DNA from 2 places in the Escherichia ruysiae genome. Region 2 is predicted to be linked to the other one. Evidence: predicted binding sites of a transcription regulator. Region 2 holds the regulator's gene; the other holds the start of a gene.

Region 1 (14,807 bases), 1.8 Mb from region 2:
ATTTGCCGCGTGGGTTAACGTCATGACGCCAGTCAGCAGGGCTCATTCCACCATCAAGGGAAAGTCCAATTTTCACATCAATCGGTTTTTCGCCCATGCCGTAGACAGTGATTCCGCCCGGTGCCGCAGGGACATAAACCGTACCTTCATACTCACCTGGCATCACGGCAATATACTGGCGCTTATTAGTACGCTTGATAATTGCCGCATCTACCGCCGCCTGAATCGTGGTATGCGTTACACCTTGAGTACCCGCCGGGCCGACAACAAAGTCAGGTTGCGCAGGCAGGGTAATCGGGGAAGGATTCCATGCTGCAGCACCTGGCGTCAGGGAGGAAAAATAGTGTTGAGCATCGAAATTCTGCGCTTCTTTTGCCGACAGAATCGGGCGAGAAGACGTACCAGGTGCTACTTGATCGGAAGGGCGTTGATCGGGCGGTGTTGAGCTACAGGCGGTCAGCGTCACGCCAAAAGCCAGTGCCAGCGCCAGACGGGAAACTGAAAATGTGTTCACAGGTTGCTCCGGGCTTTGAAATGGAAAAATGAATCCGTTGAAGCCTGCTTTTTTATACTAACTTTAGCGAAACGGGAAGGTAAAAAGACAAAAAGTTGTTTTTAATACCTTTAAGTGATGTCAGATGGCCTTGCACCATCTGACAGAACATTTAACTGAACATCGCGGTAATTGATGCGCTGGCGAGAGAGTGGAAATGAACGTTAAACCCGACCATCGCGCCGCTGGCACCTTCATCGACATCAATACGTTCTACATTCAGCGCGTGAACAGTAAAAATGTAGCGATGAGTTTCGCCTTTCGGCGGCGCTGCGCCATCGTACCCGGTTTTACCAAAATCGGTACGTGTCTGGAGCACGCCATCAGGGATTGCCACCAGACCAGAGCCAAACCCCTGCGGTAATACGCGGGTATCAGCGGGTAAGTTAACAACTACCCAGTGCCACCAGCCGGAGCCGGTTGGCGCATCCGGGTCGTAGCAGGTGACAACAAAACTTTTCGTTCCCGCAGGAACATCATCCCACGCCAGATGTGGCGAAATATTATCGCCATCGTAACCCATGCCGTTAAAGACATGACGATGCGGCAGCTTATCGCCATCGCGCAGATCGTTACTGATGAGTTTCATGAACCCTCCTTTCTTGTTTGCAGAAAGTGTAGCCAGAAACCCTCACGCTGACTTCCCGTTATTGGCAAAAAAATGTTTCATCCAGTACGGCGCGATTTACCGCTGCGGTCAGGCGCTGCAACTGTCCCGGGCGAATAATATAGGGCGGCATCAGGTAAATCAGCTTGCCAAAAGGCCGTATCCACACACCCTGCTCGACAAAGAATTTTTGCAGCGCCGCCATATTCACCGGACGAGTGGTTTCGACCACGCCAATGGCCCCTAGCACGCGCACATCGGCAACCATTTCGGCATCACGGGCGGGGGCAAGTTGCTCGCGCAGCTGTACTTCAATATCCGCCACCTGTTGCTGCCAGTCGCCAGATTCGAGAATCGCCAGGCTGGCGTTTGCAGCCGCGCAGGCCAGCGGATTGCCCATAAAAGTTGGCCCGTGCATAAAGCAGCCGGCTTCGCCGTTACTGATGGTTTCTGCAACCTCGCGCGTGGTGAGCGTGGCTGAAAGGGTCATCGTGCCGCCGGTTAAGGCTTTACCGAGGCATAAAATGTCCGGCGCAATCCCCGCATGTTCACAGGCAAACAGTTTGCCGGTACGACCAAATCCGGTGGCGATTTCGTCAGCAATCAGCAAGATACCTTCACGATCGCACATTTTGCGGATTCGTTTTAACCATTCCGGATGGTAGATGCGCATCCCGCCTGCGCCCTGGACAATCGGTTCAATGATCACCGCAGCGATTTCATGACGATGCGCCGCCATCAGGCGCGCAAAGCCTACCATATCGCGCTCATCCCATTCGCCGTCCATGCGGCTTTGCGGGGCTGGAGCAAACAAGTTTTCTGGCAGATAGCCTTTCCACAGGCTGTGCATAGAGTTGTCAGGATCGCATACCGACATCGCGCCAAAAGTATCGCCATGATAACCATTGCGGAAGGTCAGAAAACGCTGGCGCGCTTCGCCTTTGGCCTGCCAGTACTGCAACGCCATCTTCATCGCCACTTCCACCGCTACGGAGCCGGAGTCTGCGAGAAAAACGCACTCCAGTGGTTGCGGCGTCATCGCCACCAGTTTGCGGCATAGCTCGATGGCGGGCGCATGGGTGATACCGCCAAACATCACATGCGACATGGCATCAATTTGCGACTTCATCGCCGCATTAAGCTGCGGGTGATTGTAGCCGTGGATCGCCGCCCACCAGGACGACATACCGTCAACCAGGCGTCTGCCGTCAGACAAAATCAGCTCGCAACCTTCCGCGCTCGCCACCGGATAAACCGGCAGCGGGGAGGTCATGGATGTGTACGGATGCCAGATATGGCGTTGGTCAAAGGCAAGATCGTCCATTGTCATAATCGACTTGTAAACCAAAATGAAAAGATTTAGGTTTACAAGTCTACACCGAATTAACAACAAAAAACACGTTTTGGAGAAGCCCCATGGCTCACCGCCCACGCTGGACATTGTCGCAAGTCACAGAATTATTTGAAAAACCGTTGCTGGATCTGCTGTTTGAAGCGCAGCAGGTGCATCGTCAGCATTTCGATCCTCGTCAGGTGCAGGTTAGCACTTTGCTGTCAATTAAAACCGGTGCTTGCCCGGAAGATTGCAAATACTGCCCGCAAAGCTCGCGCTATAAAACCGGGCTGGAAGCCGAGCGGTTGATGGAAGTTGAACAGGTGCTGGAGTCGGCGCGCAAAGCGAAAGCGGCGGGATCGACACGTTTCTGCATGGGCGCGGCGTGGAAGAATCCGCACGAACGCGATATGCCCTATCTCGAGCAGATGGTGCAGGGGGTAAAAGCGATGGGGCTGGAGGCGTGTATGACGCTGGGGACATTAAGTGAATCCCAGGCGCAGCGCCTCGCGAACGCCGGGCTGGATTACTACAACCACAACCTGGACACCTCGCCGGAGTTTTACGGCAATATCATTACCACACGTACCTACCAGGAACGTCTCGATACGCTGGAAAAAGTGCGCGATGCCGGGATCAAAGTCTGCTCAGGTGGCATTGTGGGCTTAGGCGAAACGGTAAAAGATCGCGCCGGATTATTGCTGCAACTGGCAAACCTGCCGACGCCGCCGGAAAGCGTGCCAATCAACATGCTGGTGAAGGTGAAAGGCACGCCGCTGGCGGATAATGATGATGTCGATGCCTTTGATTTTATTCGCACCATTGCGGTGGCGCGGATCCTGATGCCGACCTCTTATGTGCGCCTTTCTGCCGGACGCGAGCAGATGAACGAACAGACTCAGGCGATGTGCTTTATGGCCGGAGCAAACTCGATTTTCTACGGTTGCAAACTGCTGACCACGCCGAATCCGGAAGAAGATAAAGACCTGCAACTGTTCCGCAAACTGGGGCTGAATCCGCAACAAACCGCCGTTCTGGCGGGCGATAACGAACAACAGCAACGTCTGGAACAGGCGCTGATGACCCCGGACACCGACGAATACTACAACGCGGCAGCCCTATGACCTGGCAGGAGAAGATTAACGCGGCGCTCGATGCGCGGCGTGCTGCCGATGCCCTGCGTCGCCGTTATCCGGTGGCACAAGGCGCCGGACGCTGGCTGGTGGCGGACGGACGGCAGTATCTGAACTTTTCCAGTAACGATTACTTAGGTTTAAGCCATCATCCGCAAATTATCCGTGCCTGGCAGCAGGGTGCGGAGCAATTTGGCGTCGGTAGTGGCGGTTCCGGTCACGTCAGCGGTTATAGCGTGGCGCATCAGGCGCTGGAAGAAGAACTGGCCGAGTGGCTGGGTTATTCGCGGGCGCTGCTGTTTATCTCCGGTTTTGCCGCTAATCAGGCGGTCATTGCCGCGATGATGGCGAAAGATGACCGCATCGTTGCCGACCGGCTTAGCCACGCCTCCTTGCAGGAAGCGGCCAGTTTAAGTCCGGCGCAGCTTCGCCGTTTTGCTCATAACGATGTCGCTCATCTGGCGCGCCTGCTTGCTTCCTCCTGTCCAGGGTTGCGACTGGTGGTGACAGAAGGCGTATTCAGTATGGACGGCGATAGTGCGCCGCTGACGGAAATCCACCGTGAGACGCAGCAGCACAATGGCTGGTTGATGGTCGACGATGCCCACGGTACGGGCGTTATCGGGGAGCAGGGGCGCGGCAGCTGCTGGCTGCAAAAGGTAAAACCAGAATTGCTGGTGGTTACGTTTGGCAAAGGATTTGGTGTCAGCGGTGCGGCGGTGCTTTGCTCTGAAACTGTGGCGGATTATCTGCTGCAATTTGCCCGCCATCTTATCTACAGCACCAGTATGCCGCCCGCTCAGGTGCAGGCATTACGTGCGTCGCTGGCGGTCATTCGCCGTGATGAGGGTGATGCACGGCGCGAAAAACTGGCGTCACTCATTGCGCGTTTTCGTGCCGGAGTACAGGATTTGCCGTTTACGCTTGCTGATTCATGCAGCGCCATCCAGCCATTGATCGTCGGTGATAACAGCCGTGCGTTACAACTAGCAGAAAAACTGCGCCAGCAAGGCTGCTGGGTCACGGCGATTCGCCCGCCAACCGTACCCGCTGGCACTGCGCGACTGCGCCTGACCTTAACCGCAGCTCATGAAACGCAGGATATCGACCGTCTGCTGGAGGTGCTGCATGGCAACGGTTAATAAACAAGCCATTGCGGCGGCATTTGGTCGGGCTGCCTCACAGTATGAGCAACACGCAGAGTTACAGCGTCAGAGCGCCGATGCCTTGCTGGCAATGCTCCCGCAACGCAAATACGCCCGAGTGCTGGATGCTGGCTGTGGACCTGGCTGGATGAGCCGCCACTGGCGCGAGCGCAGCGAGCAGGTGATGGCGTTAGATCTCTCGCCGCCAATGCTTGCCCAGGCACGCCAGAAGGATGCCGCAGATCATTATCTGGCGGGGGATATCGAATCCCTGCCGTTAGCGACTGCGACGTTCGATCTTGCATGGAGCAATCTCGCGGTGCAGTGGTGCGGTAATTTATCCACGGCATTAGGTGAGCTTTGTCGCGTAGTACGCCCCGGCGGCGTGGTGGCATTTACCACGCTGGCGCAGGGATCGCTCCCTGAATTACATCAGGCGTGGCAAGCGGTAGATAAACGGCCTCATGCTAATCACTTTTTACTACCCGCTGACATTGAACAGGCGCTGAAAGGCTTATGTTATCAACACCATCTTCAACCCATCACCCTGTGCTTTGATGATGCGCTCAGCGCCATGCGTTCGCTGAAAGGCATTGGCGCAACGCATCTTCACGCAGGGCGCGACCAGCGAGTATTAACCCGTTCACAGTTACAACAACTGCAACTGGCCTGGCCGCAACAACAGGGGCGATATCCTCTGACGTATCATCTTTTTTTGGGAGTGATTGCTCGTGAGTAAACGTTATTTTGTCACCGGAACGGACACCGAAGTAGGGAAAACTGTCGCCAGTTGTGCACTTTTACAAGCCGCGAAGGCAGCAGGTTATCGGACGGCAGGTTATAAACCGGTGGCCTCTGGCAGCGAAAATACCCCGGAAGGCTTACGTAACAGCGACGCGCTGGCGTTACAGCGCAACAGCAGCCTGCAGCTGGATTACGCAACGGTAAATCCTTATACCTTCGCAGAACCCACTTCGCCGCACATCATCAGCGCGCAAGAGGGCAGGCCGATAGAATCATTGGTAATGAGCGCCGGATTACGCGTGCTTGAACAACAGGCTGACTGGGTGTTAGTGGAAGGCGCTGGCGGCTGGTTTACGCCGCTTTCGGATTCCTTCATGTTTGCAGATTGGGTAACGCAGGAACAACTGCCGGTGATTCTGGTCGTTGGGGTAAAACTGGGCTGCATCAATCATGCAATGCTGACAGCACAGGCAGTACAGCAGGCAGGGCTAACACTCGCAGGCTGGGTGGCGAACGATGTCACGCCGCAGGGTAAACGCCACAGTGAATATATGGCTACGCTCACCCGAATGATCCCCGCGCCGCTGCTGGGGGAAATTCCCTGGCTTCAGGAAAATCCAGAAAGTGCGCTAACCGGAAAATATATAAATCTCACATCACTGAAGTAGCAAAAAAATTGGTTGAATTGCGAGCGAGATCGCGTCTTCGGTCGCCCGTAATTTAACCAACCAAATGCTAAAAAAATCGCGAAAAAAATTTTACCCCGGCATTATACGATTAGTATGGGAATTGCCCAGGCGGCTGGACATAGGGGCTGCAGGTAGTTATCCACTATTCCTGTGGATAACCATGTGCATTAGAGTTAGAAAACGTAAGGTAAGCGAGAGAATACGCGGCTTGCACGCAAATTGGCGCTAAAGACGGCTTAAATAAATATTTTTTATTTTTCAATCTGTTAGATAAATGCAATGGCTGTCAGGAAAGTGTCATCTCCTGCAATAAATCCGTCATCAGCCATCTTGACAAATGTTAAAAAAGCCATTGCTCTGGGGATAACCCTGCAGACCAGAGTTTTATCTCGTCACAGGGTCAATTTTGCCTACGGTTGAGACCTTAGTTTACGGCGTAACAGAAATGTTGTGGTGTGAGACTGTTTTTCTATCCAGTATAATTTATTGGCATTATTAATCATGACGAGTAAAATTACACACCTGCCCGCCCATTCCTTCAGGTAGCAACTCATGAGTAAACCATTCAAACTGAATTCCGCGTTTAAACCTTCTGGCGATCAGCCGGAGGCGATTCGACGCCTCAAAGAGGGGCTGGAGGATGGCCTCGCGCATCAGACTCTGCTTGGCGTGACGGGGTCGGGGAAAACCTTCACTATTGCTAATGTCATCGCTGACCTGCAACGCCCAACTATGGTGCTGGCGCCCAACAAAACGCTGGCAGCGCAACTATATGGTGAGATGAAAGAGTTCTTCCCGGAAAACGCGGTGGAGTATTTCGTCTCCTATTACGATTACTATCAGCCAGAAGCCTATGTTCCGAGTTCAGATACGTTTATTGAGAAAGATGCCTCAGTAAACGAACATATCGAACAGATGCGACTTTCAGCAACCAAAGCGTTGCTGGAGCGGCGAGATGTCATTGTCGTAGCGTCAGTTTCCGCAATTTATGGTCTGGGCGATCCTGATTTATATCTCAAGATGATGCTGCACCTCACGGTCGGTATGATTATCGATCAGCGCGCGATCCTGCGTCGCCTGGCGGAGTTGCAATACACCCGCAACGACCAGGCATTCCAGCGCGGCACTTTTCGCGTGCGGGGTGAGGTGATCGACATCTTCCCGGCAGAGTCCGACGACGTTGCGCTACGTGTAGAATTGTTCGACGAAGAAGTGGAACGTCTCTCGCTTTTCGACCCACTAACCGGGCAGATTATCTCGACCATTGCGCGTTATACCATCTACCCGAAAACGCACTATGTTACGCCGCGCGAGCGCATTGTGCAGGCGATGGAAGAGATTAAAGAAGAACTGGCGGATCGGCGCAAGGTACTGCTGGCAAATAACAAGTTGCTGGAAGAGCAGCGGCTGACCCAGCGTACCCAGTTTGATCTGGAGATGATGAATGAGCTGGGATATTGCTCGGGCATCGAAAACTATTCTCGCTTTCTTTCCGGGCGTGGGCCTGGCGAGCCACCGCCGACGCTGTTTGATTACCTGCCTGCCGATGGGCTGCTGGTGGTTGATGAATCACACGTCACCATTCCGCAGATAGGCGGTATGTATCGCGGCGACCGGGCGCGTAAAGAAACGCTGGTGGAGTATGGTTTCCGCCTGCCATCGGCGCTGGATAACCGTCCGCTGAAGTTTGAAGAGTTCGAAGCATTAGCCCCGCAAACCATCTATGTTTCCGCGACGCCCGGCAACTATGAACTGGAGAAATCTGGCGGCGACGTGGTGGATCAGGTGGTGCGTCCAACCGGATTGCTTGATCCAATTATCGAAGTGCGTCCGGTCGCGACCCAGGTCGATGATCTTCTTTCAGAAATTCGCCTGCGGGCGGCAATTAACGAACGCGTTCTGGTGACGACGCTGACCAAGCGGATGGCGGAAGACCTCACCGAATATCTCGAAGAACACGGCGAGCGCGTGCGTTATCTTCACTCCGACATTGATACCGTTGAACGTATGGAAATCATCCGCGACTTGCGTCTGGGCGAGTTCGATGTGCTGGTTGGCATCAACTTACTGCGCGAAGGTCTGGATATGCCGGAAGTGTCGCTGGTGGCAATCCTCGACGCCGACAAAGAGGGCTTCCTGCGTTCTGAACGTTCGTTGATCCAGACCATTGGTCGTGCGGCACGTAACGTTAACGGTAAAGCGATTCTCTACGGCGATAAGATAACCCCGTCAATGGCGAAAGCGATTGGCGAAACCGAACGTCGCCGCGAGAAACAGCAGAAGTACAACGAAGAGCATGGCATTACACCACAAGGGCTGAACAAGAAAGTGGTCGATATCCTGGCGCTGGGGCAGAACATTGCTAAAACCAAAGCCAAGGGCAGAGGGAAAGCGCGCGCGATTGTTGAGCCGGATAATGTGCCGATGGATATGTCGCCAAAAGCGTTGCAGCAGAAAATCCATGAACTGGAAGGGCAGATGATGAAACACGCACAAAACCTGGAGTTCGAAGAGGCGGCGCAAATTCGTGACCAGTTGCATCAGTTGCGTGAGCTGTTTATTGCGGCTTCGTGACGAGATGAAAAAGCCGGAATGTTCTTCTGGTTTGAGGCTGATGAGAAACGTAAAATTGCCTGATGCGCTACGCTTATCAGGCCTACATGCACTCTGCAATATATTGAATTTGCGCGATTTGTAGGCCGGATAAGGCGTTCACGCCGCATCCGACATGAACAACGCGCACTTTGTCTGCAATCTGACGCCGGAATGTTCTTCCGGTTTTCCGTTAACCCAACGCCTGTAACGCCTTTTCCAGTGCGTTATGTAACAACTGGCGGTCATGACGATAGGGGATATCGCTGGCCTCCAGTACATCCTGAATCACTATTCTGTCGGTGACCGCAGAAACATCCACTTTCGGCCCAACGACGACGGCATCAATAACCTTCTTGCCGACATACTGCTCCATAATCGCCAGCTTATTTTCCAGTTTCAGATTCGCCGCTGGTAGGCTAAGTTCACGTCCCAGATTGCCGATATAGACCATCGGTGCTGGCGTGCGGCGTAATGCCTGCGCCATTTCCTTAAGCAGCAGGATCGGCATCAGGCTGGTATAAAAACTGCCTGGCCCGATAAGAATCAGATCTGCTTCATTGATAGCATGTACAGCTTCACGCGTAGCAGGCACATTAGGGGTTAACAGTAATTCCTGAATCGGCGTGGTTAACTGGTCAATATTTACCTCGCCGTAAACTTCATGCCCCTGATCGTCAATCGCCATCAGATCAACGGGATGCTCTGACATCGGAATCAAATGCGCATCCACTTTCAGCAGATTACGAATTAAATTGATGGCTTCCAGAGGCCGCACGCTAAGGTGGTCCAGCGCCTTTAACATCAGGTTTCCAAGGTTATGCCCGGAAAGCTCGCCATTACCGCCAAAACGATATTCAAACATCGCGGAAGCGACGCTGGGTTCTGTAATTAACTGATTAAGACAGTTGCGCATATCGCCCCAGGCAATACCGCCTTCTGAGCGGCGAATACGCCCTGTTGAACCACCGTTATCGGTGGTGGTCACAATGCCCGTTAAACGAGAACCCAAAGACGAAAGTGATGAGAGAACGCGTCCCAGTCCATGCCCTCCGCCGAGAGCAACGACACGATCAAGGTCAGCCAGCGTACGATTGCGCATATAAATTCCTGAAGTCAGATTATCCGCGCTACAGTAGCGCAACTGACAGGGAAACAGCAATTAACCCGCCAAAATTGAGGATACAAATAATTGTTTTCTACCTCTAAAGGACGATATACGCACTGCATTGCTGATGATGTACATCAAAGTAAAACCATCATTTTCCCTTATTCTGTAGGGAAATAGCACGATCATGACGCTATATACATGATTACATAGCGAAAAGTGTGAATGGTAAAAATCTCATTTACACGCTAGTATCGGCATAACCACTAAACACTCTAGCCTCTGCACCTGGGTCAACTGATACGGTGCTTTGGCCGTGACAATGCTCATAAAGATTGCCACCAGGGCGAAGGAAGAAATGACTTCGCCTCCCGTATCTGGAAAGGTGTACATGGCTTCACAACTGACTGATGCATTTGCGCGTAAGTTTTACTACTTGCGCCTGTCGATTACCGATGTGTGTAACTTTCGTTGCACCTACTGCCTGCCGGATGGCTACAAGCCGAGCGGCGTCACTAATAAAGGCTTCCTGACCGTCGATGAAATTCGTCGGGTTACTCGCGCCTTCGCCAGTCTGGGCACCGAAAAAGTGCGTCTGACAGGCGGCGAGCCGTCTTTACGTCGCGACTTTACCGATATCATCGCCGCTGTGCGGGAAAACGACGCTATTCGCCAGATTGCGGTCACCACCAATGGTTATCGCCTGGAACGCGATGTCGCGAACTGGCGCGATGCAGGCCTGACGGGCATTAACGTCAGCGTTGATAGCCTCGACGCCCGTCAGTTTCATGCCATTACCGGGCAGGATAAATTCAACCAGGTAATGGCAGGCATCGATGCTGCATTTGAAGCCGGGTTTGAGAAGGTTAAAGTCAATACCGTGCTGATGCGGGATGTCAATCATCATCAACTCGACACCTTTCTGAACTGGATCCAGCATCGCCCCATTCAGCTGCGTTTTATCGAACTGATGGAAACGGGCGAGGGCAGCGAACTCTTCCGCAAGCACCATATTTCTGGTCAGGTTCTGCGTGACGAGCTGCTGCGTCGCGGCTGGATCCATCAGCTTCGTCAACGCAGCGACGGCCCCGCACAAGTCTTTTGTCATCCGGATTACGCCGGAGAGATCGGCCTTATCATGCCGTATGAAAAAGACTTCTGCGCCACCTGCAACCGCCTGCGCGTCTCCTCCATTGGTAAACTCCATCTCTGCCTGTTTGGTGAAGGCGGCGTTAACCTGCGCGATCTGCTGGAAGACGATACCCAGCAACAGGCGCTGGAAGCGCGTATTTCGGCGGCGCTGCGGGAGAAAAAACAGACCCATTTCCTGCATCAAAACAACACCGGTATTACGCAAAACTTATCGTACATTGGCGGTTAAAACGTCAAAAGGAGAGATCAGATGAGTCAGGTAAGCACTGAATTTATCCCGACCCGTATTGCTATTCTTACGGTTTCTAATCGTCGCGGTGAAGAAGACGATACCTCCGGTCACTATCTGCGCGACTCGGCGCAGGAAGCAGGCCATCACGTTGTCGATAAAGCCATTGTCAAAGAAAACCGCTACGCCATTCGCGCTCAGGTATCTGCGTGGATCGCCAGCGACGATGTGCAAGTGGTGCTGATTACAGGTGGTACTGGCCTGACAGAAGGCGATCAGGCGCCAGAAGCACTGTTGCCGCTGTTCGATCGTGAAGTCGAAGGCTTCGGCGAAGTGTTCCGTATGCTGTCGTTCGAAGAGATTGGCACCGCAACCCTGCAATCTCGTGCGGTGGCGGGTGTTGCTAACAAAACGCTGATTTTCGCGATGCCCGGCTCGACTAAAGCGTGCCGCACCGCCTGGGAAAATATCATCGCCCCGCAGCTGGATGCCCGTACGCGTCCGTGCAATTTCCATCCACATTTGAAGAAATAAGTATGTCGCAACTGACCCATATCAACGCCGCTGGCGAAGCGCACATGGTGGATGTCTCCGCCAAAGCGGAAACTGTGCGTGAAGCGCGCGCCGAAGCCTTTGTCACCATGCGCAGTGAGACGCTGGCGATGATCATTGATGGTCGCCATCACAAAGGCGACGTATTTGCCACTGCGCGCATTGCCGGTATTCAGGCGGCAAAACGCACCTGGGATCTGATCCCGCTTTGTCATCCGCTGATGCTCAGCAAAGTTGAAGTCAATTTACAGGCTGAGCCGGAACATAATCGGGTACGAATTGAAACGCTTTGCCGCCTGACCGGGAAAACGGGTGTCGAAATGGAAGCATTAACCGCAGCCTCCGTGGCGGCGCTGACCATTTATGACATGTGCAAAGCGGTGCAAAAAGATATGGTGATTGGTCCGGTACGTTTGCTGGCGAAGAGCGGCGGCAAGTCGGGTGATTTTAAGGTGGAAGCGGATGATTAAAGTTCTTTTTTTCGCCCAGGTGCGCGAGTTGGTGGGAACAGATGCAACCGAAGTGGCTGCGGATTTCCCAACCGTTGAAGCGTTACGCCAACACCTGGCAGCGCAGAGCGATCGCTGGGCGCGGGCGCTGGAAGATGGCAAATTGCTGGCTGCCGTCAACCAGACGCTGGTGAGTTTTGACCATCCGCTGACTGACGGCGACGAAGTTGCTTTCTTCCCGCCGGTAACCGGAGGTTAAGATGGCAGAAACCAAAATTGTTGTCGGATCTCAGCCTTTTAGCGTTGGGGAAGAGTACCCGTGGCTGGCTGAGCGTGACGAAGATGGTGCAGTGGTCACGTTTACCGGTAAGGTGCGCAACCATAACCTGGGCGACAGCGTCAAAGCATTAACCCTCGAACACTATCCGGGGATGACGGAAAAAGCACTGGCGGAAATCGTGGATGAGGCGCGTAACCGCTGGCCGCTGGGGAGAGTCACGGTGATTCATCGCATTGGCGAATTATGGCCGGGCGATGAAATCGTATTTGTCGGGGTCACCAGCGCGCATCGTAGCAGCGCGTTTGAAGCCGGGCAGTTTATTATGGACTATCTCAAAACCCGCGCACCGTTCTGGAAGCGTGAAGCCACGCCGGAAGGCGACCGCTGGGTTGAAGCCCGGGAGAGCGATCAGCAGGCGGCAAAACGCTGGTAGTTTTTGTTAGCCGGATAAGGCACCGCTGCGTCCGGCAATTTCACCGCTCTGGACATACGTTTACGCTGCGTCGATGCACACCCTCATCATTTGCAGTATCCTTTAGATATTCCTTATATCTTCAGGAGAAAGTCATGGACAGATTCCCACGTTCAGATTCAATCGTACAACCCCGTGCTGGCTTGCAAACCTATATGGCGCAAGTCTATGGCTGGATGACAGTTGGTTTGTTACTGACCGCATTTGTTGCCTGGTATGCAGCCAACTCTGCTGCCGTTATGGAGCTGCTATTCACTAACCGTGTCTTCTTAATCGGTTTGATAATCGCGCAATTAGCTCTGGTTATCGTGTTATCAGCGATGATTCAAAAACTCAGCGCGGGCGTAACGACGATGCTCTTTATGCTTTATTCGGCGCTAACGGGCTTAACGCTCTCCAGTATTTTCATTGTATACACTGCCGCCTCTATTGCCAGTACCTTCGTTGTCACCGCCGGGATGTTCGGCGCGATGAGTCTGTATGGTTACACCACGAAACGCGATTTAAGTGGCTTCGGCAATATGCTATTTATGGCATTAATTGGTATCGTCATAGCCTCGCTGGTGAACTTCTGGCTGAAAAGCGAAGCATTAATGTGGGCAGTCACTTACATCGGCGTGATTGTCTTTGTTGGACTGACGGCGTATGACACTCAGAAACTGAAAAATATGGGTGAACAGATTGATACCCGCGACACGTCGAACCTGCGTAAATATTCCATTCTTGGCGCCTTAACGTTGTATCTGGACTTCATCAACCTGTTCCTGATGTTGCTGCGGATATTCGGTAACCGCCGTTAAACGCATTTCTTATAAAAATCCCGGAACGACACCGGGATTTTTTATCTATTCGATAATAAGTATATATTTAAAAAATAGACATAAAGATATAATTCACATTGATTATATCTATGCATATGATGCATTTTTATAAATCTGGTATACCTATAAGAAAATAGAGTACAATCCTACGGTTTTATTAATGGCTGGCGATATTCATCTGTTAAATAAATGCTTGCGGGTAAAAATCAATCATCTGCTGATAATATATTTCAATGGGATTAATTTTTAAATATATATTCATATAATAAATGGATCAGGGTTCTATGTCTTTCGTATTACCATCGATAACGGCTTATCCTCGGCAGTCAAAAAAATACATTTTCATCGCATTGCTACTTGTGTCTGTATTACTCCAGCTTTGGCCTGTTTATTTTTTACAGCCATTGAGAGTTATCCTGCGCGTCGGTATCTGCAACTTGCTAATCATCCTGTGTTTGACAGGGTGTTATCGATTATTTGTTGGGAAAATAGTCGCATTGAGTGTGTCACTATTATTGACCATTAATTTTATAGTCGCGCTTTGTACATGGCAAATTTATCAAAGTGAATTTAATATTATCTTTGCAATGAGTATCATGGAAACCCACTGGTCTGAAGTGAAAGCAATGTCGGGGTTATATCTATCCTGGATGCCAGTATGTGTTGTTTATTTCTTGCTGACTTATTTTTCTATACCCATGGGCGTTAAGTGTGTGTCTACTAAGGTTCAATGTGCATCACTGGTGATACTATTAATATTTATCTCATGGTTTAGTTACAATCAATGGAGTAAACAGAAAAAAGATGGTCTTGGAGGATACTCTCCATTAAGCTCCAGGGTGTTAAGATTTACACCATTTTATACCGCTGCCGATTTTATTATTGCTTATCGAGATATTTCTTTTGCCAGAGAAATAAAACAAATTGATATGGATTTACCGGGATTGA
Region 2 (14,807 bases):
ATCGCTGCGGCGCAGTGAAAGAAGAGTGTGCGGAAGGTGTGGAAGACATCATGCATACGCTGGCGGCAAAAATGGGTTTTGCCCTGCGGCATAATGTGATTGAAGCGCATGGATTATGTTCAGCATGTGTAGAAGTGGAAGCGTGTCGTCATCCTGAACAGTGCCATCATGACCACTCTATTCAGGTGAAAAAGAAACCGCGTTAAGAGGGCGTACATCCTTGTACACGTCGGGCAGGAGGGATTAATTACCAGCGGTATTCATTGCGGGTTTCCCAGTCCACGACCTCTTTCTCTGCCTGATCTTTCTGGTAACCGTAGCGTTCCTGGATTTTACCCACTAACTGATCACGTTTACCTTCAATGACCGTCATATCATCATCGGTCAGTTTGCCCCATTGCTCTTTCACTTTACCTTTGAACTGTTTCCAGTTACCGCCGACTTCGTCTTTATTCATATTCAAGTCCTCATCGTTAGGTGGTGAATGAGAGTACGCTCGCTTTTCTTCTGAACATGGGATTAAGTGTAGTCAGGAATTTGGCTTAGGATTATTTATTCAGAATATTTAACCGTCACGCTCCGGCAAACCATGTTCCGTTGCGCCAGTGACGACGCCAGATAGCCGCCAGAGAAAGCCCGCGCAGCGCCAGAAAGACGGTTAACGCCAGCCACAAACCATGATTACCCAACCACGGCAACGTGAGGAGCGTCAGCGCAAATCCTGCTGCTGCCACCGCCATACTGTTTCGCATTTCGGCGGCGCGCGTTGCACCTATAAACATGCCGTCCAGCAGATAACACCAGACACCAACCAGCGGTAAAATGACCTGCCAGATAAGATAGCGATCGGCCAGCTGCTGAATCTGGGTTAATGACGTCAGCAACGCAATAATGTGTTCCCCTGCCAGCAAATAAATCACAGAAAACAGCAACGCCACGATCCCCGACTGGCGACACGCTGCGCGCCAGACATCCAGTAACTGGCTCCCGTCGCGCGCACCGTATGCCTGACCTGAATGAGCTTCAACCGCGTAGGCAAAACCATCCAGCGCATAGGCGGTAAAGGTGAGTAGCGTCATCAGAACCGCGTTAACGGCGATAATGTCACTTCCCAGTCGCGCGCCAAGTACCGTTATTGCACCAAAACAGAGTTGCAATAACAGGGAGCGCAGCATGATGTCGCGGTTAAGCGCCAGCAAGCGACGGACGTTTCCTCGCCAGGCTGTTTTCAGCATTTCGCCGGAAATACCGCGTAGTTTGAGGATTTTACGCACCATTAGCAGACCAATCAGCAACGTCGCATATTCTGCGATGACCGTTGCCAGCGCCGCGCCCTGCACGTTCATATGCAGCCCCATCACCAGCCAGACATCCAGCACAATGTTGAGAATATTACCCACCACTAACAGGACAACCGGCGCACGGGCATATTGCACGCCGAGCAACCAGCCAAGTAATACCAGGTTTGCCAGCGACGCCGGTGCACTTAGCCACCGAATTTCAAGAAAGCGCCGCGCCTGTTCCAGCACGGCTTCACTGCCACCAACAATATGCAGCGCCAGATCGATAATCGGTGTACGCAACAGAGCAATCAACGCGCCAGCCCCCAGCGCCAGTAGCAACGGCTGCACCAGCGCACGCGCTAATGCCTGAGGATTTTTGGCACCATACGCCTGCGCAGTAAGCCCGGTAGTGCTCATGCGCAAAAACAGCAACAGCATAAAGAGAAAGCTGGTCGCCGTTGCGCCAACCGCCACGCCGCCCAGATAAACCGGACTATCAAGATGACCAATTACCGCCGTATCAATCAGCCCCAGCAACGGAACGGTGATATTGGAGAAAATCATAGGTAAGGCGAGATGCCAGAGAGCTTTATCAGATGAAGTGAGGAATGCCATGCAGACAAGCCTGATGAAGAGAGATGAAAAACAAACCGCGACGCCAGGCGGCATCGCGGTATCAGAGATCTGTTACAGCCAGTCGCCGTTGCGAATAACCCCAACCGCCAGCCCTTCAATGGTGAAGCTCTGCTGACGAAGGTCAACGACAATCGGTTTAAACTCGCTGTTTTCTGGCAATAATTCGACTTTATTGCCCTGTTTTTTCAGACGCTTAACGGTAACTTCGTCATCAATACGTGCGACAACGACCTGACCATTACGTACATCCTGAGTTTTATGCACTGCCAGCAAGTCGCCATCCATAATGCCGATATCTTTCATCGACATTCCGCTGACGCGCAGCAGGAAATCGGCATTCGGCTTGAACAAGGAAGGATCGACCTGATAATGACCTTCAATATGCTGCTGCGCCAGAAGCGGTTCACCGGCAGCCACACGACCTACCAATGGCAACCCTTCTTCCTCTTCCTGCAACAAACGAATCCCACGCGATGCGCCGGAAACAATTTCAATTACGCCTTTGCGTGCCAACGCTTTCAGATGTTCTTCAGCCGCGTTTGGGGAACGGAACCCCAAACGCTGCGCGATTTCCGCACGCGTCGGCGGCATACCTGTCTGGCTGATGTGATCACGAATGAGATCAAACACCTCTTGTTGCCTGGCCGTTAACGCTTTCATTCCGCCCCCTGGGTGTATATACAGTTATGCTGTGAGTATATACAGCAAAAGGCGATTTTGGAACCATAAACTACACAATAAACCAGAGATTTATCGAATTCTGGAAGGGTTATCCAAAATGCGACCATAACAGAATGACCCAGGTTGCCACAGCGACGATAATCGCGATCAGCACCGCTGCGGACCCCATATCTTTCGCCCGCCCGGAAAGCTCGTGGTATTCAGAGCCAATACGATCAACCACCGCTTCGATGGCGCTATTGAGAATTTCCACAATCATCACCAACATGACGGAGCTAATAAGCAGTACGCGGGTTATCGCGTCCACATCCAGCCAGCAAGCGATGACCACCGCCAACAATACCGCCACGCCTTCCTGACGGAATGCCGCTTCGTTGATCCATGCAGCGCGTAAACCTTTCCAGGAATAGCCAGCGGCTTTGATAATTCGAGTGAATCCAGTGGTATTATTGGCCATTGAAAGAACCTTTTTACATTATGAGCGTCAATATCAGTGTACCGTTGAATCCGATGATTCCGGTAGCGTAGCGCCGCGCGAAACATGAGCGGATACCACAGAATTTCCCATGACTTTCTGCTATCCTTCCCGCGCATTTGCATTATTAACCAGAGGCTTTACATCGTTTATGTCCGGCTGGCCACGAATTTACTACAAATTACTGAATTTACCATTAAGCATCCTGGTAAAAAGCAAGTCTATTCCGGCAGATCCTGCCCCGGAATTGGGGCTCGATACCTCTCGTCCAATTATGTACGTTTTACCGTACAACTCAAAAGCGGATTTGCTGACGTTGCGCGCCCAGTGCCTGGCGCATGATCTGCCTGATCCATTAGAGCCGCTGGAGGTAGACGGCACGCTACTGCCGCGCTATGTGTTTATTCATGGCGGGCCGCGTGTTTTCACCTATTACACGCCGAAAGAAGAGTCTATTAAGCTGTTCCACGACTATCTCGATCTGCACCGTAGCAACCCAAATCTGGATGTGCAGATGGTGCCGGTATCGGTGATGTTTGGTCGTGCGCCAGGACGTGAAAAAGGCGAAGTAAACCCGCCACTACGTATGCTCAACGGCGTGCAGAAATTTTTCGCCGTACTGTGGCTTGGTCGCGATAGCTTTGTGCGTTTCTCGCCGTCAGTTTCGCTACGCCGCATGGCTGATGAACACGGCACAGATAAAACTATCGCCCAAAAACTGGCGCGCGTGGCGCGTATGCACTTTGCCCGTCAGCGTCTGGCTGCCGTGGGTCCACGCTTGCCTGCTCGTCAGGATTTGTTTAATAAGCTGCTCGCCTCGCGTGCAATTGCCAAAGCGGTAGAAGATGAAGCGCGCAGCAAAAAGATCTCCCATGAAAAAGCGCAGCAGAACGCTATTGCGCTGATGGAAGAGATTGCGGCGAACTTCTCTTACGAGATGATCCGCCTGACTGACCGTATTCTGGGCTTCACCTGGAACCGGCTCTATCAGGGAATCAACGTCCATAATGCCGAACGCGTTCGCCAGCTGGCTCACGACGGTCATGAGCTGGTGTATGTGCCATGCCACCGTAGCCACATGGACTACCTGCTGCTCTCTTACGTGCTGTATCACCAGGGGCTGGTGCCGCCGCATATCGCCGCCGGGATCAACCTGAACTTCTGGCCTGCCGGGCCGATTTTCCGCCGTCTGGGGGCGTTCTTTATTCGCCGTACTTTTAAAGGCAATAAACTCTACTCCACCGTTTTCCGTGAATATCTCGGCGAACTGTTCAGCCGTGGTTATTCCGTTGAGTACTTTGTGGAAGGCGGTCGTTCGCGTACAGGACGTTTGCTTGATCCGAAAACCGGCACACTGTCGATGACCATTCAGGCGATGCTGCGTGGCGGTACGCGTCCGATTACGTTGATTCCGATCTACATCGGTTATGAGCACGTCATGGAAGTGGGTACTTACGCCAAAGAACTGCGCGGCGCGACGAAAGAGAAAGAGAGCCTGCCGCAGATGCTGCGCGGTTTAAGCAAACTGCGTAATCTCGGTCAGGGCTATGTCAACTTCGGTGAACCGATGCCGTTGATGACCTATCTCAATCAGCACGTACCAGACTGGCGTGAATCTATTGATCCTATCGAAGCTGTACGCCCGGCCTGGTTAACGCCGACAGTCAATAACATTGCTGCCGATCTGATGGTGCGCATTAACAACGCAGGCGCGGCTAACGCCATGAACCTGTGCTGTACTGCGCTGCTGGCGTCACGTCAGCGTTCACTCACTCGCGAGCAATTGACTGAGCAGCTGAATTGTTATCTCGATTTGATGCGCAACGTGCCTTACTCCACGGACTCTACCGTTCCTTCAGCCAGCGCCGGTGAGCTGATTGATCACGCGCTGCAAATGAACAAGTTTGAAGTTGAGAAAGACACCATCGGCGACATTATTATCCTGCCGCGTGAGCAAGCGGTGCTGATGACCTACTATCGCAACAACATTGCGCATATGTTGGTTCTGCCTTCGCTGATGGCAGCAATTGTGACGCAGCATCGGCACATCTCCCGCGAAGTGTTGATGGAGCACGTCAATGTGCTTTACCCAATGCTAAAAGCGGAGCTGTTCCTGCGCTGGGAGCGTGACGAGTTGCCGGGTGTTATTGATGCGCTGGCGAATGAGATGCAACGCCAGGGGCTGATTACGCTGCAAGATGATGAGTTACATATCAATCCGGCGCACTCCCGCACGCTTCAGTTGCTTGCCGCAGGCGCGCGTGAAACGCTGCAACGTTATGCGATTACCTTCTGGCTGTTGAGCGCCAACCCGTCGATCAATCGCGGTACGCTGGAGAAAGAGAGCCGCACTGTGGCACAACGTCTTTCCGTGCTGCACGGCATCAACGCACCGGAGTTCTTCGACAAAGCGGTGTTCAGTTCTCTGGTGCTGACGCTGCGTGATGAAGGATATATCAGCGACAGCGGCGACGCCGAACCGGCAGAAACGATGAAGGTTTATCAGTTGCTGGCGGAGTTGATTACGTCCGATGTACGCTTAACGATTGAGAGTGCGACGCAGGGCGAAGGGTAACTGATGAGCGTTGCCGGATGCGGCGCAAACGCCTTACCCGGCCTACTATGACCTGCAAATTCAATAAATTGCGATGTGTTATGTAGGCCTGATAAGCGCAGCGCATCAGGCAGCATTTCACAGAAAAAAAGCCGGATGACCATGATCATCCGGCTTTTTTACATCATCAGAAATGCCAGTAACTCATTGCCAGCCCTAAAAACAGTACCAGGCCAACATAGTTATTATTCATAAACGCTTTAAAACAGGCTTCACGCTCGCGGTTGGCAATCAGTTTTTGTTGATAAACAAACAGTGCGCCCGCGATCAGTATTGACCAGTAATATCCCCAGCCTAAGCCATTTAACTCGCCGATAATCGCCATCAGCACCAGCACGCCAATCTGCAAAATGCCGATAATCAACTTATCGTATTGTCCAAACAGGATCGCGGTGGACTTAATGCCAATCTTCACGTCGTCATCACGGTCAACCATCGCATACTGCGTGTCGTAAGCCACCGCCCACAGAATATTGGCGAGGAACATTAACCAGCAGCTTAACGGCACCGATTCACTCACAGCGGCAAAAGCCATTGGAATCGACCAACCAAACGCCGCACCCAGCACCACTTGCGGTAAATGGGTATACCGCTTCATAAACGGGTACACCCACGCCAACGCCAGTCCGGCAATCGACAACAGAATGGTCATCGTGTTCAGCGTCAATACCAGTAAGAACGAAATCAGCACCAGCACCACAAATAGCGTTCGCGCCTCTTTCTCCGTCACCGCGCCACTGGGAAGCGGTCGGTTTGCCGTGCGCTTAACATGACCATCAAACTTACGATCAGCATAGTCATTCACTACACAACCGGCGGCACGCATCAGCCAGACGCCAGCGACAAACACCGCCAGGATCCAGAGTTGGGGAACACCGGGTGTCGCCACCCATAGCGCCCATAAAGTTGGCCAGAGCAGCAGTAACGCACCAATTGGCTTATCCGTACGCATTAAGCGGTGAAACGCCAGCAGCTTATTTTGCGTCAGACTCCACTCCATATTTTTTTCCTCTTAGTACAACGGTGATGCCGGTAAAAACAGTTCGGTCAGCAGCAGCGGCTTACCACTTAATCGCAGGCGGGAACGTCGCCCCCAAAGTCCGGCATCACTGCCTATCTCAATAAAGTCACGGGTTAATGTCGATGATGTAAACAGATAGCGTCCTAACGGCGTTTTACCCAAATTTTGTAACGCCAGCTCGGGGCCGCTTAGCGTTGACACAGGAACGACAGTGCGACCGGCAAGCCACGGTTCTCCATCTGCACATAACAAAATCTCACGTAACCAGTAACGGGATTCTTTCGGCAGCAGCGGTAATTCTTCGGGGATTTCATTCTGCTCGACAAACCCTTCGCGGATCATCGTCACGCTCACCGTTTTTCCCTGCTGTTCAAAACGTTTGGTCATGGAATCTTCCAGCAACAACCAGTCGAGCAGTTGCGGTTCCAGCGCAGGGATCTCTGCAAAATAGCGCAGCGCACGCAGTTGCGTTAACGCGGGGTGTGACATGCCGAACTCTCCGTTACATAACGTAAAGGCATTGTATCGCAGAAAAGCGTTAACGGGAGATGTAAAGCATATTAAGTGATCTAATACGCAACAATAACGCAACAATCACAGGAGAGAGAGAAAAAAAGGTGCGCCCGAAGACGCACCAGTTGTTGCAAAATCAGCACTGTGGGGCGTAATTACCCCTTGCCTTTTACACTGCTGATAAAGGTGGAACGGGCAGATGTCGAGCCCAGGCGTTCAGCTTCATCAAGCAGTTTTAACGCCTTATCAACATCACCTTTCGCGACAGCGTTTTTAATCGCGGTATTAAAATAACTTTCCGTGTCGTTGAGCATAGGTTCACTTTTCTTCGCCGGTGCCGGAGCAGGTGCAGCTGCGGCCGGTGCCGTGTAGGTCGCCGGTGCTGCAGTGTTGCCTACCGTAACCGGAGCTGGAGCGGAAGAACCAAACAACGGCCCCACCAACACGCTGGAGCTGGAGTTGGTTTTCACTTTCAGTTTCAGCAGACCATCGGTGGTATGACGGGCAACCGGGTCTGGAATATCCGGCACCGAGTTACCAACACCTTTGGCATAGGCTTTTGCCGGATCGAGCAGTTGTGTCGTCTGCTGGAGATCTTTTTCAGTGGTAAAGACCAGCACATAAAGTTTCTGCTGCCCTAATGCAGGTGTCAGTCGCATAACGCCTTCCAGACGATCTGCACTCATCACGCCAGGTTCCTGGTAGGTGAAATAACTGCTGGGGAAGAAGGCCGATGGTGTCATGTTCTGATCAAGAATCAGCACGTTCGGCGCAAATACGCTGGTTTGTTTGTTCACTTCACTGGTCAGCGTCAGTGTCAGCTCGCCAATGTTTGCCGGGACGCTGTATGCGGCAACCGAACCGCTGATGCCAGGGACGTTCAGTTGTTGACCGCCAGTAGCTAACCGGGTGGTCTGGGTTTTAGATTGATCGACTGGTGTCCAGGTTAATTGTTGCAGCGCGGCAGATGGAATGGCTGGCGCATCGCTGGTGTTTTGCGGTACGTAGTTAACATCGGCAAGGCTGATTCCAGGCGCGCTTGCCAGCAACCCTGCTGATAAACAGAGGGCGATGAGACTTTTATTCATTTTCATTGTTTTCACCTCAAAATCTGGAGTTCAGCGGTAGCCAGGCAATAGCGCGCTTAACCCGATAATCAGAGGGGCTTACGCCCCTTATAAATAATGACAACCTGTTTTATGCCGGATGCGGCGTGAACGCCTTATCCGGCCTACATTCGGCAGCAGTTGTAGACCTGATAAGACGCGGCAGCGTCGCATCAGGCGTTGATTGCCGGATGCGGTACAAGCACCTTATCCGGCCTACATATTGCTATTACCACCAGATTTCCATCTGGGCACCGAATGTCCACTCATCGCTATCACCGCGACCGAAGCTACCGCCTTCGAAATTCGCCGGAACAGCTTTGCCGTAGTTCGGGTTGGAAGAGGAGCTACCGTTGTAGTCATAACCCCATTTCTCATCCCACTTGGCGTAGGTTGCGAAGACACGAATAGCCGGGCGTGACCAGATGCTGTCGCCAGCCTGCCATTGTTGTGCGAGGGTGATTTTGTACTGATTGTTCTTGTCGCCAGTGCGCTGGGATTCGACGTTGTCGTAGCCCACTTCCAGCAAGGTACTCATGATAGGCGTCCACTTGTACATTGGACGAATACCGACGGTCCACCATTTGGTGCCGTTGTCGTTATCCCAGTTGATATCCTGGTACATACCCACGTACATCATGTCCCAGTTGTCGCCCATGGAGATCGCACCGTGATCGAGGATACGCAGCAGGTGACCGTTATTGTTAATATTGTAGGCAAATTTTTCGTTATCAAACGCAACGCCAGAACCCTGCGACAGACCTTTACCCTGCGAGGTCATCGAGTCTGTTGCGTACTGAACAACAAACTTGTTGAAGCCTTTCAGGATGCTCTGGGTATGCTCGGCAGTGAACATCCAGCCATCTTTCGATGCGCCATCAACCAGACGATAGTTATCACGCAGGTTAGCGCGACCGTAGTCAACACCCAGTTCCAGGGTGCCGCCCGGGTTGATTTCCATCTGCGCTAAACGCACGTCGAAGACGTCGTTCGCAGTCTCGTTGGTATAGTCATAGATATTGTTGCTGGCGAAAGAAGACGAACCGCCCGCTTCAGAAGAACGCGTTGCTGCCAGAGAAAGTTTACCGAAGCCAACGTCGATGTTTTCCAGACCGGCACCAGGACCAGAAATATCCCAGTAGTAGAAGTCGATCATATGAACGTCATGACGCTGATAGAAACGCTTACCGGCCCAAATAGTGGCGCCTGGCAGCCATTCAATCAGGTTTTTCCCCTGCACGTTCGCTTCACGGAAGGCCGGATCGGTGGCTTCCCAGTCATTCTGTTGTGCTACGGAATAGGCAACGTTAGTGTCGAAATAGAAGCTCTTATCGCCCTCTTTCCACACTTCCTGACCCAATTTTAATTCAGCATAAGTTTCACATTCGTTGCCAAGACGGTATTTACTTTGAGCGCCAGTGGTCTGGAAACACTGTTGTTCACCGCCGCTCCCTGTCCAGCCGATCCCGGAACGAGCGTAACCGTGGAAATCCACAGCCATTGCCTGAGCAGACATTACGCCTGCTGCGACGGCAACCGCCAGAGGAAGTTTGCGCAGAGTAATCATCATTCTATCTCCTGAGTCATTGCTTTTCTTTTTTCACATCGCCTGTCACAGGCTTTGTGTCTTTTTTAGGGGTGCTTAAACGCCCGGCTCCTGATGCAGTCGACGACATGCAGTGCCATCCTCACGGAACAGATGGCAACGCTCTGGCGGCAGGCCGATAGCGAATGTGGCACCTTCTTCTACCAACACCACGTCAGACTGGCGGTACACCAGGTTTTGACGAATGGAAGGGATCTGGATATGAATTTGCGTTTCGTTGCCGAGCTGCTCGACCACCTGAACTTCCCCCTCAAGGATGACGTCGGCGATATCGCTTGGCAGTAAATGTTCCGGGCGAATGCCCAGCGACATGTTGGCGCCGACCTGAACGTTGTGGCTTTCAACCGGCAGCCAGACCTGCTGGAGGTTTGGCATCGGCAGCTCAACCTGGACTTGATCGATTGCAACGGCGGTCACTTTTACCGGCAGGAAATTCATTTTCGGTGAACCGATAAAACCGGCGACAAAGCGGTCGGCCGGATAGTGATACAACTCAAGCGGCTTCCCGACCTGCGCCACGCGACCGGCGTCCAGCACCACGATTTTGTCGGCCAACGTCATCGCTTCGACCTGGTCGTGGGTGACGTAAATCATCGTGCGCCCCAGGCGTTTATGCAGACGGGAAATTTCGATACGCATCTGTACACGTAGCGCGGCATCAAGGTTGGAAAGTGGTTCATCGAGTAAAAACACGCTTGGCTCGGCCACCAGCGTACGACCAATCGCCACACGTTGACGTTGTCCGCCGGAGAGCGCCTTCGGTTTGCGATCCAGCAAGTGCGCCAGTTGCAGCACTTCCGCCACCTGGTTAACACGCTGGTTGATGACCTCTTTCTTTGCGCCTGCTAATTTCAGGCCAAAAGACATATTTTCTGCCACAGACAGGTGGGGATAGAGCGCATAGGACTGGAACACCATGCCGACGCCGCGTTCTGCTGGCGGGGTATCGTTCATTCGTTTATCACCGATGAACAGGTCGCCGCTGGTGATCGTCTCAAGACCGGCAATCATGCGCAGTAAAGTGGATTTACCGCAGCCAGACGGTCCGACAAACACCACGAACTCACCTTCGTGGATGTCGAGATTGATATCTTTCGATACCACCACATCCCCCCAGGCCTTCGTTACATTTTGCAGCTGTACGCTCGCCATGCCCTTCTCCCTTCGTTACAACCTGTCATCGACAGCAACATTCATGATGCAGTGACTATGCGTCATCGGAAGATGGCTTAAATCCTCCACCCCCTGGCTTTTTTATGGGGGAGGAGGCGGGAGGATGAGAAGGTGGGGTCTGCATACTAATCCGAGGGAAAGTAAGGAAATTCGTGATATTGCTTGCAAAAAACATGGCAATTTTGTGTGCGCCTTACCGCAATACTGCCGTTTCTGCGATGCAGATCACATAAAACGAAGGTGGGGCGTAGGGGCAAGGAGGATGGAAAGAGGTTGCCGTATAAAGAAACTAGAGTCCGTTCAGGCGTTTTCACAAGCACTTCACCAACAAGGACCAGAGATTATGAAAATAAAAACAGGTGCACGCATCCTCGCATTATCTGTTTTGACGACGATGATGTTTTCCGCCTCGGCTCTCGCCAAAATCGAAGAAGGTAAACTGGTAATCTGGATCAACGGCGATAAAGGCTACAACGGCCTCGCAGAAGTGGGTAAGAAATTCGAGAAAGATACCGGAATTAAAGTCACCGTTGAGCATCCAGATAAGCTGGAAGAGAAATTCCCCCAGGTTGCGGCCACTGGCGATGGTCCGGACATTATTTTCTGGGCGCACGACCGCTTTGGCGGCTATGCCCAATCTGGCCTGTTGGCTGAAATCTCCCCAGACAAAGCGTTACAGGACAAGCTGTATCCGTTTACCTGGGATGCTGTACGTTATAACGGCAAACTGATTGCTTATCCGATTGCCGTTGAAGCGTTATCGCTAATTTATAACAAAGACCTGCTGCCGAATCCGCCAAAAACCTGGGAAGAAATCCCGGCACTGGATAAAGAACTGAAAGCGAAAGGTAAGAGCGCGCTGATGTTCAACCTGCAAGAACCGTACTTCACCTGGCCGCTGATTGCTGCCGACGGTGGTTATGCGTTCAAGTATGAAAATGACAAATACAATGTGAAAGACGTTGGTGTGGATAACGCCGGCGCGAAAGCGGGTCTGACCTTCCTGGTTGATCTGGTTAAAAACAAACACATGAATGCGGATACTGATTACTCCATCGCAGAGGCGGCCTTTAACAAAGGTGAAACGGCGATGACCATCAACGGTCCGTGGGCATGGTCCAACATCGATACCAGCAAAGTGAACTACGGTGTGACGCTGCTGCCGACCTTCAAGGGACAACCTTCCAAACCGTTCGTTGGCGTTCTGAGTGCAGGCATCAACGCTGCCAGCCCGAACAAAGAACTGGCAAAAGAGTTCCTCGAAAACTACCTGTTGACTGACGAAGGGCTGGAAGCGGTAAATAAAGATAAACCGCTGGGCGCCGTGGCGCTGAAGTCTTACCAGGATCAGCTGGCGAAAGATCAACGCATTGCGGCCACCATGGATAACGCCAAGAACGGTGAAATCATGCCGAATATCCCGCAGATGTCGGCCTTCTGGTATGCCGTGCGTACCGCAGTGATCAACGCCGCCAGCGGTCGTCAAACTGTTGATGCCGCGCTGAAAGATGCGCAGGGTCGTATCACCAAGTAATGCTGTGAAATGCCGGATGCGGCGTGAACGCCTTATCCGGCCTACGAAACCGAAGCATATGTAGGCCTGATAAGACGCGTCAGCGTCGCATCAGGCGGTTATTGTCGGAGCGGCGTAAATGCTTCATCCGACCTGGAAAAACGAACTGTACGTAAGCCTGATAAGGCGCGCCAGCGCCGCATCAGGCGGTTGTTGCCGGATGCGGTGTAATCATTTATCCGTCCAGGAATGAGGAAGAACCCCATGGATGTCATTAAAAAGAAACATTGGTGGCAAAGCGACGCGCTGAAATGGTCAGTGTTAGGTCTGCTTGGCCTGCTGGTGGGTTACCTTGTTGTTTTAATGTACGCACAAGGGGAGTACCTGTTCGCCATTACCACGCTGATTTTAAGTTCTGCGGGACTGTATATTTTCGCCAACCGGAAAGCCTACGCCTGGCGCTATGTTTATCCGGGAATGGCAGGAATGGGGCTGTTCGTGCTCTTCCCTCTGGTCTGCACCATCGCCATTGCTTTTACCAACTACAGCAGCACTAACCAGCTAACTTTTGAACGCGCCCAGGAAGTTCTGTTAGATCGTTCCTGGCAAGCGGGCAAAACCTATAACTTCGGGCTTTATCCGGCAGGTGATGAGTGGCAACTGGCGCTCACCGATGGCGAAACCGGTAAGCATTATCTCTCCGATGCCTTTAAATTTGGCGGCGAGCAAAAGCTGCAACTGAAAGAAAGTGCCACACAGCCTGAGGGCGAGCGCGCAAATCTGCGCGTGATTACCCAAAATCGTCAGGCGCTGAGCAACATTACCGCCATCCTCCCGGATGACAACAAAGTGATGATGAGCTCCCTGCGCCAGTTCTCTGGCACACAACCGCTCTACACACTGGGCGATGACGGTACGCTGACCAATAACCAGAGTGGCGTAAAATATCGTCCGAATGACCAGACCGGCTTTTACCAGTCCATCACCGCCGATGGCAACTGGGGCGACGACAAACTCAGCCCCGGTTACACCGTGACTACCGGCTGGAAAAACTTTACCCGCGTCTTCACCGACGAAGGCATTCAGAAACCGTTCCTCGCGATTTTCGTCTGGACCGTGATGTTCTCACTGATCACTGTCTTTTTAACGGTTGCAGTCGGCATGGTGCTGGCCTGTCTGGTGCAATGGGAAGCGTTGCGCGGCAAAGCGGTCTATCGCGTCCTGCTGATTCTGCCCTACGCGGTGCCATCGTTTATTTCAATCTTGATTTTCAAAGGGTTGTTTAACCAGAGCTTCGGTGAAATCAACATGATGTTGAGCGCGCTGTTTGGCGTGAAGCCCGCCTGGTTTAGCGATCCGACCACCGCACGGACGATGCTGATTATCGTCAACACGTGGCTGGGTTATCCGTACATGATGATCCTCTGCATGGGCTTGCTGAAAGCGATTCCTGACGACCTGTATGAAGCCTCAGCGATGGATGGCGCAAGTCCATTCCAGAACTTCTTTAAAATCACGCTGCCGCTGCTGATCAAGCCGCTGACACCGCTGATGATCGCCAGCTTCGCCTTTAACTTTAACAACTTCGTGCTGATTCAACTGTTGACCAACGGTGGCCCGGATCGTCTTGGCACCACCACGCCAGCCGGTTATACCGACCTGCTCGTTAACTACACCTACCGTATCGCTTTTGAAGGCGGCGGGGGTCAGGACTTCGGTCTGGCGGCAGCGATTGCCACGCTGATTTTCCTGCTGGTGGGTGCGCTGGCGATAGTGAACCTGAAAGCCACGCGAATGAAGTTTGATTAAGGGAGATAACAAAAATGGCAATGGTCCAACCGAAATCGCAAAAAGCACGTTTGTTTATTACTCACCTGCTACTGCTACTTTTTATCGCGGCGATTATGTTCCCGCTGCTGATGGTCGTCGCCATCTCGCTGCGTCAGGGGAACTTCGCGACCGGCAGCCTGATCCCGGAGCAAATCTCGTGGGATCACTGGAAACTGGCGTTAGGCTTTAGCGTTGAACAGGCCGATGGTCGCATTACGCCACCGCCGTTCCCGGTATTGCTGTGGCTGTGGAACTCAGTAAAGGTCGCCGGGATTTCCGCGATTGGTATCGTGGCGCTCTCCACCACCTGCGCCTACGCTTTTGCCCGTATGCGCTTTCCAGGCAAAGCGACGCTG

Evidence for each region. Region 2 encodes LexA, which represses DNA repair genes until DNA is damaged. Its sites were predicted from a motif close to TNCTGTATGTACATACAGNA; they were not measured.
Region 1: a site for LexA is predicted at 6,664-6,683, ahead of uvrB (excinuclease ABC subunit UvrB). Genes of this name have one in related genera too.

What each region holds. Positions count from the first base shown of each region.
Region 1 is NZ_JAVIWS010000001.1:4,138,925-4,153,731, forward strand. Features, by position in the region: gene RGV86_RS19860 (putative acyl-CoA thioester hydrolase) at 1-514, opposite strand, end outside; gene RGV86_RS19865 (kinase inhibitor) at 666-1,142, opposite strand; gene bioA (adenosylmethionine--8-amino-7-oxononanoate transaminase) at 1,201-2,490, opposite strand; gene bioB (biotin synthase BioB) at 2,577-3,617, shown strand; gene bioF (8-amino-7-oxononanoate synthase) at 3,614-4,768, shown strand; gene bioC (malonyl-ACP O-methyltransferase BioC) at 4,755-5,510, shown strand; gene bioD (dethiobiotin synthase) at 5,503-6,183, shown strand; gene uvrB (excinuclease ABC subunit UvrB) at 6,757-8,778, shown strand; gene yvcK (uridine diphosphate-N-acetylglucosamine-binding protein YvcK) at 8,990-9,898, opposite strand; molybdenum cofactor riboswitch at 10,164-10,308, shown strand; gene moaA (GTP 3',8-cyclase MoaA) at 10,296-11,285, shown strand; gene moaB (molybdenum cofactor biosynthesis protein B) at 11,307-11,819, shown strand; gene moaC (cyclic pyranopterin monophosphate synthase MoaC) at 11,822-12,307, shown strand; gene moaD (molybdopterin synthase sulfur carrier subunit) at 12,300-12,545, shown strand; gene moaE (molybdopterin synthase catalytic subunit MoaE) at 12,547-12,999, shown strand; gene RGV86_RS19930 (Bax inhibitor-1/YccA family protein) at 13,134-13,838, shown strand; gene RGV86_RS19935 (phosphoethanolamine transferase) at 14,144-14,807, shown strand, end outside.
Region 2 is NZ_JAVIWS010000001.1:2,290,503-2,305,309, forward strand. Features, by position in the region: gene zur (zinc uptake transcriptional repressor Zur) at 1-206, shown strand, start outside; gene RGV86_RS11215 (CsbD family protein) at 248-457, opposite strand; gene dinF (MATE family efflux transporter DinF) at 573-1,898, opposite strand; gene lexA (transcriptional repressor LexA) at 1,971-2,579, opposite strand; gene dgkA (diacylglycerol kinase) at 2,689-3,057, opposite strand; gene plsB (glycerol-3-phosphate 1-O-acyltransferase PlsB) at 3,227-5,650, shown strand; gene ubiA (4-hydroxybenzoate octaprenyltransferase) at 5,817-6,689, opposite strand; gene ubiC (chorismate lyase) at 6,702-7,199, opposite strand; gene malM (maltose operon protein MalM) at 7,379-8,317, opposite strand; gene lamB (maltoporin LamB) at 8,559-9,899, opposite strand; gene malK (maltose/maltodextrin ABC transporter ATP-binding protein MalK) at 9,972-11,087, opposite strand; gene malE (maltose/maltodextrin ABC transporter substrate-binding protein MalE) at 11,452-12,642, shown strand; gene malF (maltose ABC transporter permease MalF) at 12,886-14,430, shown strand; gene malG (maltose ABC transporter permease MalG) at 14,445-14,807, shown strand, end outside.